One region of the Parageobacillus sp. VR-IP genome, then DNA from elsewhere that is predicted to be linked to it. Evidence: riboswitches for the same ligand, from Rfam matches in the RefSeq annotation. Region 1 holds a riboswitch; the other holds the start of a gene.

Region 1 (7,231 bases):
AACCAGTTGTATAACTTCCGGTGTTTTTTCCGCTATTTCCTTCAGTTTTTCCATGATAAATGCAGTATCTTCCGCCATTTCCTCTACGGACTGACGCCACTGTTTCAACCTCATCGGCCAGGAAAGCCGCTCTTGTTTTGCTTCTTTTTTGCTCATCAAGAAGGAAAAAGCAGCGCCCAGCGCCGCCCCAACCATCATTCCCTTCCATATGTTTTTTCGTTCCTTCATTTATTCTCTCCCCTTCACTTCTAATTTTTTCTCTTTTATAATCGTCTCTAATAAATGTTCACATCCTTTTTGAATCAGCTCATATACTTGTGCAAAATTCCCGGTATAATACGGATCCGGCACATCAGCCATCTCGCTGTCAGGAACAAAGTCAAGCAGCCGGCCGATAAACCCCGTTTTAGTGTACCCGGCCAATCTCCGCAAATTTCCTACATTTTCTGCATCCATCGCAATAATGTAATCAAATGTCTGCAAGTCCCTTTGATCGATTTGCCGGGCGCGAATTCCGGAAAAATCAATATTATTTTTCTTTAATATGAGTTGGGTGCCTTCATGCGGCGGTTCGCCAACATGCCAATTTCCCGTTCCCGCTGAATCTACAGTAATTTTTCCTTCCAATCCCTTCTCCTTCACTAAATGCCGAAAAATCGCTTCCGCCATCGGCGAGCGACAGATATTCCCCAAACAGACAAACAACACTTTTACCATCGTTTCACCACTCCTCTCGACCTCATTATATACAAAAACAGTAGTACAATGTATTTCTTTCTGTGGTACAATACATATAACCTGGCAAAGAAGGGAGTAAAAAAATGGATTTGTCAAAAAAATCAACAGAAAATGTCGAGTATATGGTAGAAAAAATAAAAGCAAAGTTAAAAGTATTAAATTTAGACGCAATTAAACCTTCCCATTTTTCGGAAGAGTGGTATGATGAGTTGAAAGAAATATATGACATGGTAATGAAAAGAGAGACGTTCAGCCCGAGCGAAATGCAGGCGATTGCCGAAGAGCTGGGAAATTTGCGAAAGAAATGAAATTCCTTTTTCGTTTCTTTCCAATGTGGCAGGAAGCTTTATATCACGGCTTTTTCGCTTCGGTAATCGCGCTGACCAATGCCGGATTTGATATTGCCGGTTTGTCCCTCATTCCATGATTGCGATGCTTATGTTTATCGGCCACATCGGCATTTTATCCTTTCTTTTTCTCATCCTCGGCAAAGAAATAAAAGAAAAACATACCATTCCCCAAAAGAACGCGTCACTGATCGGATCAACCAAGGTACAGCAAAGTACCTTGGTTTTTACATGTGAAAAACAGATCAACAAAGAAAGCTGATTCTTGATGCCCATAGCCCAAAAATAGTTCCTTTTTCCCTTTACAAAAAAATAAATTCCCATAGAAAAACTAGGATTGACTTCCGTGTGAATTGTGTTAAAATTTTAATCAATTACAATTACATAAAACTTATCAAGAGTGAGGGAGGGACTGGCCCGATGAACTCCGGCAACCTGCTTGGCCGAAAGCAAGGTGCTAATTCCAGCAAAATGGGTACCATTTTGGAAGATAAGGCGCTATCAGTGACCGGCTGGCTCTTCCAAAATGGGAGAGCGTTTTTATCAGCGCTCGTTCTCTTTCTATTCCAATATAACCAATTAATCCGCTTTATTTTCTTTGACTTCAAAGGAGGGAGAAAGATGCTCACTTATCAAACGTGGGAAACGGAAGAAAAACCGTCATTTCCTCACGATAATGAAACAAAAGGGGCGCTTGATGTCCTCGCTTGGGCATACCGCCAATATGAGAACAATATTGTGTATGCCTGCAGCTTCGGCATTGAAGGAATCGTGTTAATTGATTTAATTTCGCAAGTAAAGCCAGATGCGGAAATCGTATTTCTCGATACCGGTCTTCATTTTCGTGAAACATACGAGACAATCGAAAAGGTAAAAGAAAAATATCCTTCCCTCCGCATTGTAATGAAACAGCCGAGCTTATCCTTAGACGAACAGGCAAAACAATTCGGAGACGAATTATGGAAGCACCATCCAAATAAATGCTGTGAATTGCGGAAGGTGATTCCACTGCGCGAAGTATTGACCGGGGTAACCGCTTGGATTTCCGGCCTGCGCCGCGAACAATCGCCGACACGCAGCCACGTCCAATACATTAATAAAGATGACAAATTCCAATCGATCAAAATCTGCCCGCTCATTCATTGGACATGGAAAGACGTATGGAACTATGTATATAAATACGAGCTTCCGTACAATGTGCTTCATGATCAAGGTTATCCAAGCATCGGCTGCGCGCCATGCACAGCCCCTGCTCTCGATCCGAACGACTTGCGTTCCGGCCGCTGGGTCGGTCACAAAAAAACGGAATGCGGGCTTCATATCTCATAGGGAGAGACACGAATATGCTCCTTGTTGTTGCTTTTATCGTATCCTTTTTCTTTGCGATGAATATCGGTGCCAGCGGCGCCGCCGCCGCAATGGGAGTGGCGTACGGATCCGGCGCCATCAGGCGGAGATCAACTGCCCTTGTGCTTTGCGGATTAGGAGTGTTTCTTGGCAGCCTCGGCGGCGGCGAGGTCGTCAAAACGATCGGTTCCGGGATTATCCCGTCTTCCATCTTGACCATCAAAATTGTCGTGATCATTTTAACTGCCGCGACAATATCCTTATTCGCCGCCAATATCATGGGCATTCCGCTCTCTACGAGCGAAATTACGGTCGGTTCGGTTGTCGGCGTCGGCATTGCCTATCAAACCGTATATTTTCATAAATTGCTGTTTATTGTTTCCATATGGATCATTATCCCCATCATCGCCTTTGCATTTACGTTTTTCGTAGGAAAATGGTTTTTATCGCTAAAGCGAAAATATCCACAATTAGAACAAGGCAGATGGGGAAAAACGTTCGTCACGCTTTTAATTGTGACCGGCTTTTTTGAAGCTTTTTCAGCTGGAATGAACAATGTTGCCAATGCGGTCGGCCCACTTGTCGGCGCCGGATTAATTTCCGTTTCCCATGGAACGATATTCGGCGGTATATTCGTCGCCCTTGGCGCCATATTGCTTGGAAGACGCGTTTTAGAAACAAACGGAAAAAAAATCACGAACTTCTCTCCGTTTGAAGGCAGCGCGATTTCCGGCACCGGCGCAACACTCGTTATTCTTTCGTCCATTTTCGGGCTGCCCGTACCGTTAGCCCAAATTACTACCTCTGCCATCATTGGCATCGGGACAGCAAAAAACGGCTTTTATATTTGGCAAAAGCGCATTGTCATTCAGCTATTAAAAGTTTGGTTTGTATCACCTATTTTTTCGCTAGTTATTTCGTACAGTCTCGTTAAACTGCTGCTTGACAGCGATCTTTATACAATCATCGCCATTTTCAGCGTTTGTCTCGCTACCCTTGGCATTATTAGCCTAAAGAAAACCATCGCCGAAGAACAGCGGTCCTTGCATGAAAGCGGCGGTGGCATTTAACTAACGATAAAACTCATTTTTCCGATAAAATAAATAAATTTAGGAGGTATCAATCAACATGAGCTTAAGCATTCCACATGGCGGCACTTTAGTGAATCGTTGGAACCCTGACTATCCAGTAAATACCGTCACAAAAACGATTGAGTTGTCTAAGGCGGAATTAAGTGATTTAGAGCTAATCGGAACGGGAGCTTACAGCCCGCTTACCGGCTTTCTGACAAAAAACGATTATGATTCTGTTGTCGAAACCATGCGGCTCACTGATGGCACCGTATGGAGCATTCCGATTACCCTTGCTGTAACCGAAGAAAAGGCAAAAGAGCTTTCTGTCGGCGAAACGGCGAAACTCGTTTACAACGGAGAAGTATATGGAGTCATTGATATTCAAGAAATCTATCAACCTGATAAAACAAAAGAAGCAGTTCTTGTCTACAAAACAGATGAATTCAAACATCCAGGCGTACAGAAACTATTTGAAAAGCCAAATGTGTACGTAGGCGGGCCAATTACATTAGTTAAACGGACCGACAAAGGTCGGTTTGCTCCGTTCTACTTTGATCCGGCAGAAACACGCAAGCGTTTTGCCGAGCTTGGCTGGAACACGGTAGTCGGCTTTCAAACGCGAAATCCTGTCCATCGCGCCCATGAATACATCCAAAAATGTGCGCTCGAAATTGTCGACGGTCTCTTTTTAAACCCGCTCGTCGGCGAAACGAAAGCGGATGACATCCCGGCGGACATTCGCATGGAAAGCTATCAAGTATTGCTAGAAAACTATTATCCGAAAGACCGTGTTTTTTTAGGCGTGTTCCAAGCAGCGATGCGCTACGCCGGACCGCGGGAAGCGATTTTCCACGCGATGGTGCGCAAAAACTTCGGCTGCACCCACTTCATCGTCGGACGCGATCACGCTGGTGTCGGCAACTATTACGGCACGTATGATGCGCAAAAAATCTTTTTGAATTTCACTGCGGAAGAACTTGGCATTACTCCATTGTTTTTTGAACATAGCTTTTATTGCACGAAATGCGAAGGCATGGCGTCAACGAAAACATGCCCGCATGATCCGAAATACCACGTTGTATTATCCGGCACAAAAGTGCGGGAAATGCTGCGTAACGGACAAGTGCCGCCAAGCACGTTCAGCCGCCCGGAAGTCGCAGCGGTATTGATTAAAGGACTAAAGCAGCGCGAAGCTGTCACCTCATCTACACGTTAAAGGAGGAGCGAGATTGAGCACGAACATCGTTTGGCACCAAACAGCGGTTACAAAAGAAGACCGCCGCAAACGCAACGGGCATCACAGCTGTATTTTATGGTTTACCGGGCTTTCCGGCTCCGGTAAATCGACGGTCGCAAACTCCGTATCAAAAAAACTATTTGACCTTGGCGTGCAAAACTATGTATTAGACGGAGACAACATCCGCCATGGTCTCAATAAGGATCTCGGCTTTTCCGCCGAAGACCGCACCGAAAATATTCGCCGCATCGGCGAAGTCGCCAAGCTGTTTGTCGACAGCGGCCAATTCGTCCTAACGGCATTTATTTCTCCTTTCGCGCAAGATCGCGAGCTTGTGCGCAATTTAGTAGAAAAAGACGAGTTTATCGAAATTTATGTGAAATGCCCGCTAGAAGAGTGTGAGAGACGCGACCCAAAAGGGCTGTATAAAAAAGCGAGAAACGGCGAAATTCGCGATTTCACCGGCATCGATTCTCCGTATGAAGCGCCTGTCTCGCCGGAACTGACGATTGAAACACATCGCTACACGATAGACGAATGTGCCAATCAAGTGATTGCTTACTTGCGCGATCGAAATTTTATAAAGGGGGAATCTTAAAATGGCGTATGAAAAAGTATGGGCAAATAACCCAAATTTAAACAAAGTGGAATTAAAAAAGCTAAAAAAAGACGGATTAAAAATTTTTGATGATATTCCTTATTATGCAAAACACGGATTCTCTTCTATCCCGCAAGAAGAATGGGATCTTTTCAAATGGGCGGGGCTTTACCTGCAGCGCCCTAGAGAAGCCGGCTATTTTATGATGCGCGTTTGCGTTCCTTCCGGGATTTTGAATAACGAGCAACTCGAGACGCTAGCAGGCATCGCCCGTGATTACGGACGCGGTTTGTTTGACATTACAACCCGTCAATCTGTTCAATTCCATTGGCTGCGAATTGAAAACATTCCTGATATTTTTGAACGCTTAAAGCGGGTGGGGCTATCTACCGCCGGTGCCTGTGGCGACATTACGCGCAATATCGTCGGCAACCCGCTTGCCGGTATCGATCCGGACGAACTGTTCGACACGAGAGAAATCGTCCGCGAAGTATATGAATTTTTCCAACGCAATGAAGATTTCTCCAACTTGCCGCGCAAATACAAAATTTCAATCAGCGCAAACGTCTATAACACGGTTAACGCGGAAATCCATTGCTTGTCGTTTACGCCGGCGAAAAAAGTAATCGACGGTAAAGAAGTTCTTGGATTCCATGTGAAAGTCGGCGGCGGTTTATCGTCTGCTCCATATCTTGCCCAAACACTGGATGTGTTCGTGACGCCAGATCGCGTGAAAGACGTCGCTGTCGCGGTCACAACGATTTTCCGTGACTACGGCTACCGCGAAAAACGTCATCGCGCCCGTCTCAAATTCCTTGTCGCCGACTGGGGCATCGATAAATTTAAAGAAAAATTAATCGAGCTGACTGGTCCGCTTCCATCCAAAGGGGAAGATGTGCAAAAAGGATGGAACCCTGGCTATTTCTACGGCGTCCATCGCCAAAAACAAGAAGGATTAAACTATATCGGCTTCAACGTTCCATTAGGCCGCTTAAGCGCGGATGAAGTATTCGAAATCGCAAGAATCGCTCGTCAATATGGCACCGGCGAAGTCCGTACTTGCAATTCGCAAAACTTAATTATTCCAAATATCCCAGATGAATACGTCGACGCAGTGTTGCAAGAGAAAGTATTCGAGCGGATTTCCATTCGTCCAAAAACGTTTACCGGATACGCCGTTTCTTGCACAGGCACCGAGTTTTGCAATTTGGCGCTCGTCGAAACGAAAGAACGGATGCGGCGCGTCGCTGAATATTTAGACGAACGTTTGGAACTAGACGTTCCGGTACGCATTCATATGGTCGGTTGTCCAAACTCATGCGGTCAACGGCAAATCGCAGATATCGGCCTACAAGGCATTAAAACAAAAACAAAAGACAAAGGCATGATCGAGGCGTTTGAAATTTACGTCGGCGGCACGTTGCTCAACGGCGGCAAATACAATCAAAGCCAAAAATTAAAAGGAAAAATAGACGCGGAACAAATTTCCGAAGTGCTTTTACATCTATTAACCTATTTCAAAGGAACAAAATTGCCGGGCGAAACGTTCTTGGCTTATTTGGACCGCGTCGGAATAGAGCCGCTGCAAGCAGAGCTAGACCGCATTTTGGCGCAAGTCAGCACAGTGGCATAAAAGGTGGGCGGCAATGTTTCTGTACCGGCTTGAAGTAACAACGAAAACAGAAATCATTTATGTCGTCATTGCCGCAGACGATGATGAACAAGCATTTCGCCTCGCCGAAGTCGAATTGGAAAAACATTTCTTTAAAGTTCCCGATTATACAGATATCTCACTTCACGAAAAAAAACCGATTCGTCGCGGCGGCGGGTTCGTTGTATACAGCGAACCTCGCCGTTCTTCATAAAAACACGAGAAAGGGCTGAAATGAAG
Region 2 (7,231 bases), on a different contig from region 1:
AAAAGGCGGTGGCAAACCCGAAATATCACAAATATTCGCCGTTTCAAGGGTATTCTTTTTTGAAACAGGCAGTTGCCGAGTTTTACAAACGGGAATACGGCGTGACCGTTGACCCCAAAAAAGAAGTCGCCGTTTTGTTCGGCGGTAAAGCGGGGCTTGTCGAGATTCCGCAATGCCTCGTGAATCCTGGTGATATCGTGCTCGTTCCTGACCCGGGGTATCCTGACTATTGGTCGGGGATTGCGCTGGCGCGTGCAAAAATGGTGATGATGCCATTGCGTGCCGAACACGAATTTTTGCCTGATTATAGTGACATTCCTCGCCATATTGCAGAAAAAGCCAAACTTATGTTTTTAAATTACCCAAATAATCCAACCGGAGCGACTGCTTCGCAGGAATTTTTCGAGGAAACGGTGTCGTTTGCCGCCAAGCACGGGATTTGCGTCGTCCATGATTTTGCTTACGGTGCGATTGGCTTTGATGGAAGAAAACCGGTTAGCTTCCTTCAAGCAGAAGGGGCAAAAGACATCGGCGTGGAAATTTATACGTTTTCGAAAACGTATAATATGGCGGGCTGGCGTGTCGCATTTGCCGTCGGGAATGAAAGCGTGATTGCGGCGATTAATTTGCTTCAGGATCATTTATACGTCAGCCTGTTTGGTGCGATTCAGGAAGCGGCAGCAACCGCCCTTCTTTCCTCACAGCGCTGCGTTGAAGAGCTTGTCTCCTTGTATGAATCGCGGCGCAATACGTTTATAGCGGCATTGCGGCAAATCGGCTGGGATGTTGCGCCTCCAAAAGGCTCATTTTTCGCGTGGCTGCCGGTGCCACATGGGTGGACGTCGGAACGTTTTTCCGATTATTTGCTTGAAAAAGCGCATGTGGCTGTCGCGCCGGGAATCGGATTTGGCGAGCATGGGGAAGGCTACGTGCGCGTCGGCTTATTGACGAGCGAAGCCCGTCTGCAGGAAGCAGCGGAGCGGATTGGCAAGCTTTGTCTTTTCAAAAGCGAAAAAAGTGATTGACAACGTCAAAAAATACTGTCATAATTCAAATTAAATTTGCAAGCACGAATTGTTTGAAAAGCGAATACAATATTGTAAGCATTCTTACTATAAAATTTGTGAAAATTTGTGAGCACGAATTGTTTGAAAAGTGAATACAATATTGCAAAGCATTCTTATCAAGAGTAGGCGGAGGGACAAGCCCAATGAAGCCCGGCAACCGGCTTGGCGGTGATCGCGAAGCACGGTGCTAATTCTTGCAGCGGAAACGCTGAGAGATAAGAAGAGTGTCCATTTCAATGCCTCTTCTTATGAAGAGGCTTTTTTGATGAAGAGAAAGAGGGATGAACATGAGTCAAGTCATTGCCACCTATGTTATTCATGACGAGAAAGACATAAAGAAAAAAGCAGAAGGAATCGCTCTTGGCTTAACGGTCGGAACATGGACCGACCTGCCTCTGCTGGAACAAGAGCAGCTGCGCAAACACAAGGGGGAAGTCGTCCATATACAAGAGCTGGAAGAAAGCGAACGGGCAAATCAGTATTTTGGCAAACGGCTGAAGCGCGCGATCGTGCAAATCGCTTATCCGACAGTCAATTTCAGCGCTGACATTCCGGCGCTTTTGGCAACGGTGTTCGGCAAGCTGTCTTTAGACGGTGAGGTAAAATTGCTAGATGTAACGCTCCCTGACGCTTGGAAGAAACAATTTCCGGGACCGCGCTTTGGCATCGACGGGATTCGCCGAAAAGCCAATGTATATGACCGTCCACTTCTCATGAGCATTTTTAAAGGCATTATCGGCCGCGATTTAGCGTATTTAACCGAACAGCTGAAGCAGCAGGCTCTTGGCGGTGTCGATCTTGTCAAGGATGATGAAATTGTATTTGACAGCGATTTGCTGCCGTTTGAAAAACGGATTACAGCAGGCAAAGCGGTGCTCAACGAAGTGTACGAACAGACGGGGAAACGGACGTTATATGCCGTCAATTTAACCGGCAAAACGTTCGAATTGAAAGAAAAAGCAAAGCGTGCGGTGGAGCTAGGCGCCGATGTATTGCTGTTTAACGTCTTTACCTATGGTTTGGACGTATTGCAAGGATTGCGCGAGGATGAAGAGATCGCCATTCCGATTATGGCTCATCCGGCGTTCAGCGGCGCGCTTACCCCGTCGGAATTTTACGGTGTTAAAGCGTCCTTACTGCTTGGCAAGCTGCTTCGTCTTGCCGGGGCCGACTTTGTCCTTTTCCCATCGCCGTACGGAAGCGTCGCGCTCGACAAAGAAGAGGCGCTTGGCATCGCCAAAGAATTAACGGATGAGAAGGAGCCGTTGAAACAGGCGTTTCCGGTGCCGTCAGCGGGCATTCACCCAGGGCTGGTGCCGCTTCTGTTCCGCGATTTCGGCGTCAATAGCATCGTCAACGCCGGCGGCGGCATCCACGGCCATCCAGACGGAGCGGCAGGCGGCGGCAAAGCGTTCCGAGCTGCCATCGATGCGGCACTTGCCGGCAAATCTTTGCACGAGGCAGCCCGCGAAAATGAGGCGTTGCAAAAAGCGATCGACTTATGGGGTGCAGTAGAGGTGACATCATGACTAAACGAGTGATCTTTTGCGATTTTGACGGAACGATTACGGACAATGATAACATTATCGCGATTATGAAGCAGTTTGCGCCGCCCGAGTGGGAAACGTTAAAAGACGATATATTGGCGCAGCGCATCTCCGTGCAGGAAGGGGTGGGGAAAATGTTTTCCCTGCTCCCATCGAGTCGGAAGGAAGAAATTACGGATTTCATTTTGCAGACCGCCCGTCTTCGCGACGGGTTTCGCGAATTTGTCGCATTTACGAAGGAGCATGATATTCCGCTTTATGTCGTCAGCGGCGGCATCGACTTCTTTGTCTATCCGCTATTAAAAGGGCTGGTCGACAAAGAGCGCATCTTTTGCAACGGCTCTGATTTCAGCGGCGAGACGATCCGCATCACCTGGCCGCATGCGTGCGATGACCAGTGTCAAAACGGCTGCGGCTGCTGCAAGCCGTCTTTGTTGAGAAAACTGGCGGTGCCGGATGCATTTCATATCGTGATCGGCGATTCGATTACGGATTTGGAAGTAGCGAAGCGGGCTGACCACGTCTTTGCCCGCGATTTCCTGCTAGACAAGTGTCAGGAGCTCGATCTTCCGCACACGCCGTTTACAACGTTTTTCGATGTCATTCATTTTTTGCAGACGATGGAGGTAAACGTATGAGCATCGTTGTAAAAAAATGGAGGGAGCTGGCCGAAGTCAAGGCAGAGCTGGCAGAGCGCGATTGGTTTTTCGCTACGAGCGGCAACTTGTCCATCAAGGTGACGGATGAGCCGCTTACTTTCCTCGTCACCGCAAGCGGCAAAGACAAGCGCAAGCAGACCGACGAGGATTTTTTGCTTGTTGACGCATTTGGAAAGCCAGTCGAGAATACAAATTTAAAGCCGTCCGCAGAAACGCTGCTGCATGTGGAAATTTATAATCGGACCAATGCCGGCTGCATCCTCCACGTCCATACAGTTGACAATAATATTATTTCCGAGCTGTACGGAAATAAAGGGGAAGCCGCATTTTCCGGCCAAGAAATCATTAAAGCGTTCGGGCTGTGGGAAGAAGATGCGATGATCCGCATCCCGATTATTCCAAATTACGCACACATTCCGACGCTGGCTAAGGAATTCGCCAAGCATGTCAACGAGGATGCCGGCGCAGTGTTGATCCGCAATCACGGCATTACCGTCTGGGGGCGGGATGCGTTTGAGGCAAAGAAGTTTTTAGAAGCGTGGGAGTTTTTGTTCAGCTGGCACGTCAAGTGGCTGCTGCTGAAGCAGACCGCTGTGCTGCCGGTTGATTAAATCATAAAATTGATAGAGGGGGAAATTCCAATGGCAGTAATCAAAGTGAAAAAAACGGGAGAAGTGATTGAAGGGGATGAAAATGTCCGCAGCTTTTTAAATAAACAAGGCGTGTTGTATGAGCATTGGGACATTAACAAACTGCCGGAACATTTGCGCGACAAATATGTATTGACCGACGAAGAAAAAGAGGAAATTTTGGCGACGTTTAAAGAAGAAATTGAAGATTTGGCGGCGAGAAGAGGCTACAAAACGTGGGATATCGTCGCCTTATCGGATGCGACGCCGAATTTGGATGAACTGTTGAAAAAGTTTGAACAAGTGCACATTCATACGGAAGACGAAGTGCGCGCTATTACTGCTGGCCATGGCATTTTTATCATCAAAGGGGACAGTGAAACGGGTTATTTTGATGTCGAACTTGAAGCGGGTGATGTCATTTCCGTGCCGGAAGGAAACCCGCATTATTTCACCTTAATGGACGACCGCCAAGTCGTCGCCGTCCGCCTGTTTATCGATCCGTCCGGCTGGGTCGCCCATCCGTATGAAGAAAAAGAAGAGGTAGGCCAGTAATGGCGATCTCCCCCTGTCTTCTTTAGACAGGGGGGTGTTTCATCGTTTTAGCGCAGGAGACCCCACTTTAATGAATGAAATGAGTAAGTGGGGAAGGAATGCGCCTTCCTCCTTTCTTTTGAGTAAAGCATTGCACTTCTGGGGAGTTACAAGCCCCCTCTTCAAAAGCCTCTAGGCTTTAAGTGGAGGGGTAGTTGACTAAAACGATTCGACTAAAAAAATCATAAATAATATGCCGATGATAAACGAATAGGTGGATGTTCGCTCATGTCCGTCCCCGTGGCTTTCCGGAATCAATTCTTTATAAATAATAAACAGCATCGCCCCCGCGGCAAAGGCAAGTCCATACGGAACCAGCCCGTGAAAGATGGAGGTTAAATAAAAGCCGAGCAAAGAAGTGACAATTTCCACTGCACCGGTTAACGTGGCGATAATAAACGCTTTCCATTTTCCGATTTGCTGGTTAATCAAAAAAAGAGCGACTAAAAATCCTTCCGGCGCGTTTTGCAAGCCAATCGCCAGCGCAATTAAATTACCAGTCTCCGCTGCATTGGAGGCGTAGCTGACCCCGACCGACAATCCTTCGGGAAGGTTATGTAGCGTAATCGCCGCGATAATCAGCAACGCCTTTTCATCAAACTGGATTTCTTTTTGCGTATGCTCTAAATCGATATGCGGCACGGTCATTTCTAAAACTGTTAAAATAAGAACGCCAAGAAAAAGTCCAACCGTTAAGGCGGCAAAGCCTCCTGCCTGCAATGCTCCGGGGATTAAACTCATCATCGAAGCCGCTGTCATAATGCCTGCCGAAAACGCCAGCAATATATCGCGCCAGCGGTGGGTAATCGATTTCGCCAAAAATAAAATCGGTACTGCTCCCAGCCCAGTCGATAACGCCGACAATATACTGCCGATTAATACTTGTTTCATCGAATCACCCTTTCCGTGCCTCCTGTATTTTTACCATATGCGTTTTCCGCTCGAATGTGATAACCGCCCAAACCATAAACAGAACATATTCATACATTAATATAATAAACAAAAGTCACCAAGTTACGAGTATGATACCGCCCATGTTGCTTTAAAAAACATTTGCGCCGTATCAAATAGTTAAAGTATAATGCAAGTAAGAAAACGGTGTTTTGCGGAAAGCAACGGGACATGCCTTTATAAATATTTAGCGACAAAAGGATTTGATTGCAAATGGCGAGGGAGAAGGACATTAAACAATCATTAAAATTGTTTATCGTTTTATCAAGAGCCTATCGGTCTGTTAATGACCAAGTGAATAAATCGATTCAATCGTTCGGCGTCAATCCAACCGAGTTTGCCGTATTAGAGCTGCTTTACCATAAAGGGGATCAGCCGCTGCAGCAAATCGGGGAGAAAATTTTGCTCGCGAGCGGAAGCATTACCTATGTGGTCGATAAGCTCGAAAGCAAAGGGTTGATTGTACGAAGAGCATGCGAGAGAGACCGTCGCGTCACGTATGCTTCGATCACGGAAAAGGGAAGAGCGTTTATCGAAAAGGTTTTTCCGGAGCATGCGCAGACGATTCACGAAACCGTTTCCGGCTTAACTGCGGAAGAAAAGGAACAGGCGATTTCGTTATTGAAAAAGTTGGGATACGGAGCAAAAAGGGAATAATTTGCGATCGTTTAACATAAGTGGAAGTGGCTGCCATAAGCAGCCACTTATTTTCAAAAATCTGGGTAAAAGTAAAAACACAAGGGAAGCGAGCCTTAATTTTTGATGAAGTCATCGTCCGCGTCAGTGGAAACTTTGCGCTCGATATGCATATTGATACAGATGAAGCGAATGCGGCAGGGCTGAAGACAGGGGATTATGTCGAGTTAATTCCATAAATATTCATCGCCATAAAGAGTCCCAGTTACGGGACTCTTGTTTTATGTCAAATGTTGTTCAAACCACTCGACAATATGATTGAGCCGCTCAAGGCGAAGCGCCGGAGGGCCGCTGCGGGAAAGATCATGGTTTGCTTCCGGGAAGCGGACGAGCTTCGTTTCCCGCTTTAAATGTTTCAGCGCGATAAACAGCTGCTCAGCTTGTTCGATCGGGCAGCGGTAATCTTTTTCGCTATGGAGAATCAATAACGGAGTTTGAATGTTTTTTACGTATTTCAGCGGAGAATGATGCCAAAGCCGTTCCGGATCGTCCCACACATTGCAGCCGACTTCCCATTCTGTGAAGAAATAACCGATGTCGCTCACACCATAGAAGCTGAGCCAGTTTGAAATCGAGCGCTGCGTTACCGCTGCTTTAAAGCGGTCCGTATGTCCGACGATCCAGTTGGTCATAAATCCTCCATAGCTTCCGCCAGTGACGCCCAGGCGCGTTTCATCGATAAAATCAAAATGCTCAAGCACATAATCGACGCCGCTCATAATATCTGCATAGTCCATCCCGCCGTAATCGCCGCGCACCGCGTTGACAAACGTTTGCCCATAGCCATGGCTGCCGCGCGGATTCGTAAACAGCACCGCATATCCTTTGTCCGCAAGCACCTGCATTTCATGGAAAAAAGTAAAACCGTACATTGCGTGCGGACCGCCGTGAATTTCGACGATGAGCGGCACTTCTTGCCCTTGTTCGAGATGAGGGGGCTTCATCAGCCAGCCCTGAATGGTCCAGCCATCACGGGATGGATAGGTGAATGTCTCCGGTTTGGAAAGGATAATCTCTTCTTCCAACTCCTTATTCACATTTGTCAGCTTGTTTCGTTTCCCATCATGAAGAGAAATAGTATGTAAGTC

The links. A riboswitch is a leader RNA that binds a small molecule or an ion and turns the genes downstream of it on or off. The one in region 1 is predicted to bind S-adenosylmethionine.
Region 2: it holds a riboswitch for S-adenosylmethionine, as region 1 does, so the genes downstream of both, mtnW (2,3-diketo-5-methylthiopentyl-1-phosphate enolase) here and HT574_RS16800 (phosphoadenylyl-sulfate reductase) in region 1, are expected to answer to the same signal.

The regions. Positions count from the first base shown of each region.
Region 1 covers NZ_JABVYQ010000008.1:39,553-46,783, reverse strand. The annotation lists gene HT574_RS16815 (hypothetical protein) at 1-228, opposite strand, end outside; gene HT574_RS16810 (low molecular weight protein-tyrosine-phosphatase) at 229-717, opposite strand; gene HT574_RS16805 (DUF1128 domain-containing protein) at 822-1,046, shown strand; SAM riboswitch class I at 1,474-1,582, shown strand; gene HT574_RS16800 (phosphoadenylyl-sulfate reductase) at 1,707-2,414, shown strand; gene HT574_RS16795 (sulfate permease) at 2,429-3,502, shown strand; gene sat (sulfate adenylyltransferase) at 3,561-4,721, shown strand; gene cysC (adenylyl-sulfate kinase) at 4,735-5,340, shown strand; gene HT574_RS16780 (nitrite/sulfite reductase) at 5,342-6,973, shown strand; gene HT574_RS16775 (DUF3906 family protein) at 6,987-7,205, shown strand.
Region 2 covers NZ_JABVYQ010000001.1:341,694-348,924, forward strand. The annotation lists gene HT574_RS01855 (pyridoxal phosphate-dependent aminotransferase) at 1-1,025, shown strand, start outside; SAM riboswitch class I at 1,178-1,289, shown strand; gene mtnW (2,3-diketo-5-methylthiopentyl-1-phosphate enolase) at 1,355-2,596, shown strand; gene mtnX (2-hydroxy-3-keto-5-methylthiopentenyl-1-phosphate phosphatase) at 2,593-3,252, shown strand; gene HT574_RS01870 (methylthioribulose 1-phosphate dehydratase) at 3,249-3,884, shown strand; gene HT574_RS01875 (1,2-dihydroxy-3-keto-5-methylthiopentene dioxygenase) at 3,915-4,457, shown strand; gene HT574_RS01880 (ZIP family metal transporter) at 4,656-5,387, opposite strand; gene HT574_RS01885 (MarR family winged helix-turn-helix transcriptional regulator) at 5,661-6,104, shown strand; gene HT574_RS01890 (PduL/EutD family phosphate acyltransferase) at 6,131-6,322, shown strand; gene HT574_RS01895 (S9 family peptidase) at 6,365-7,231, opposite strand, start outside.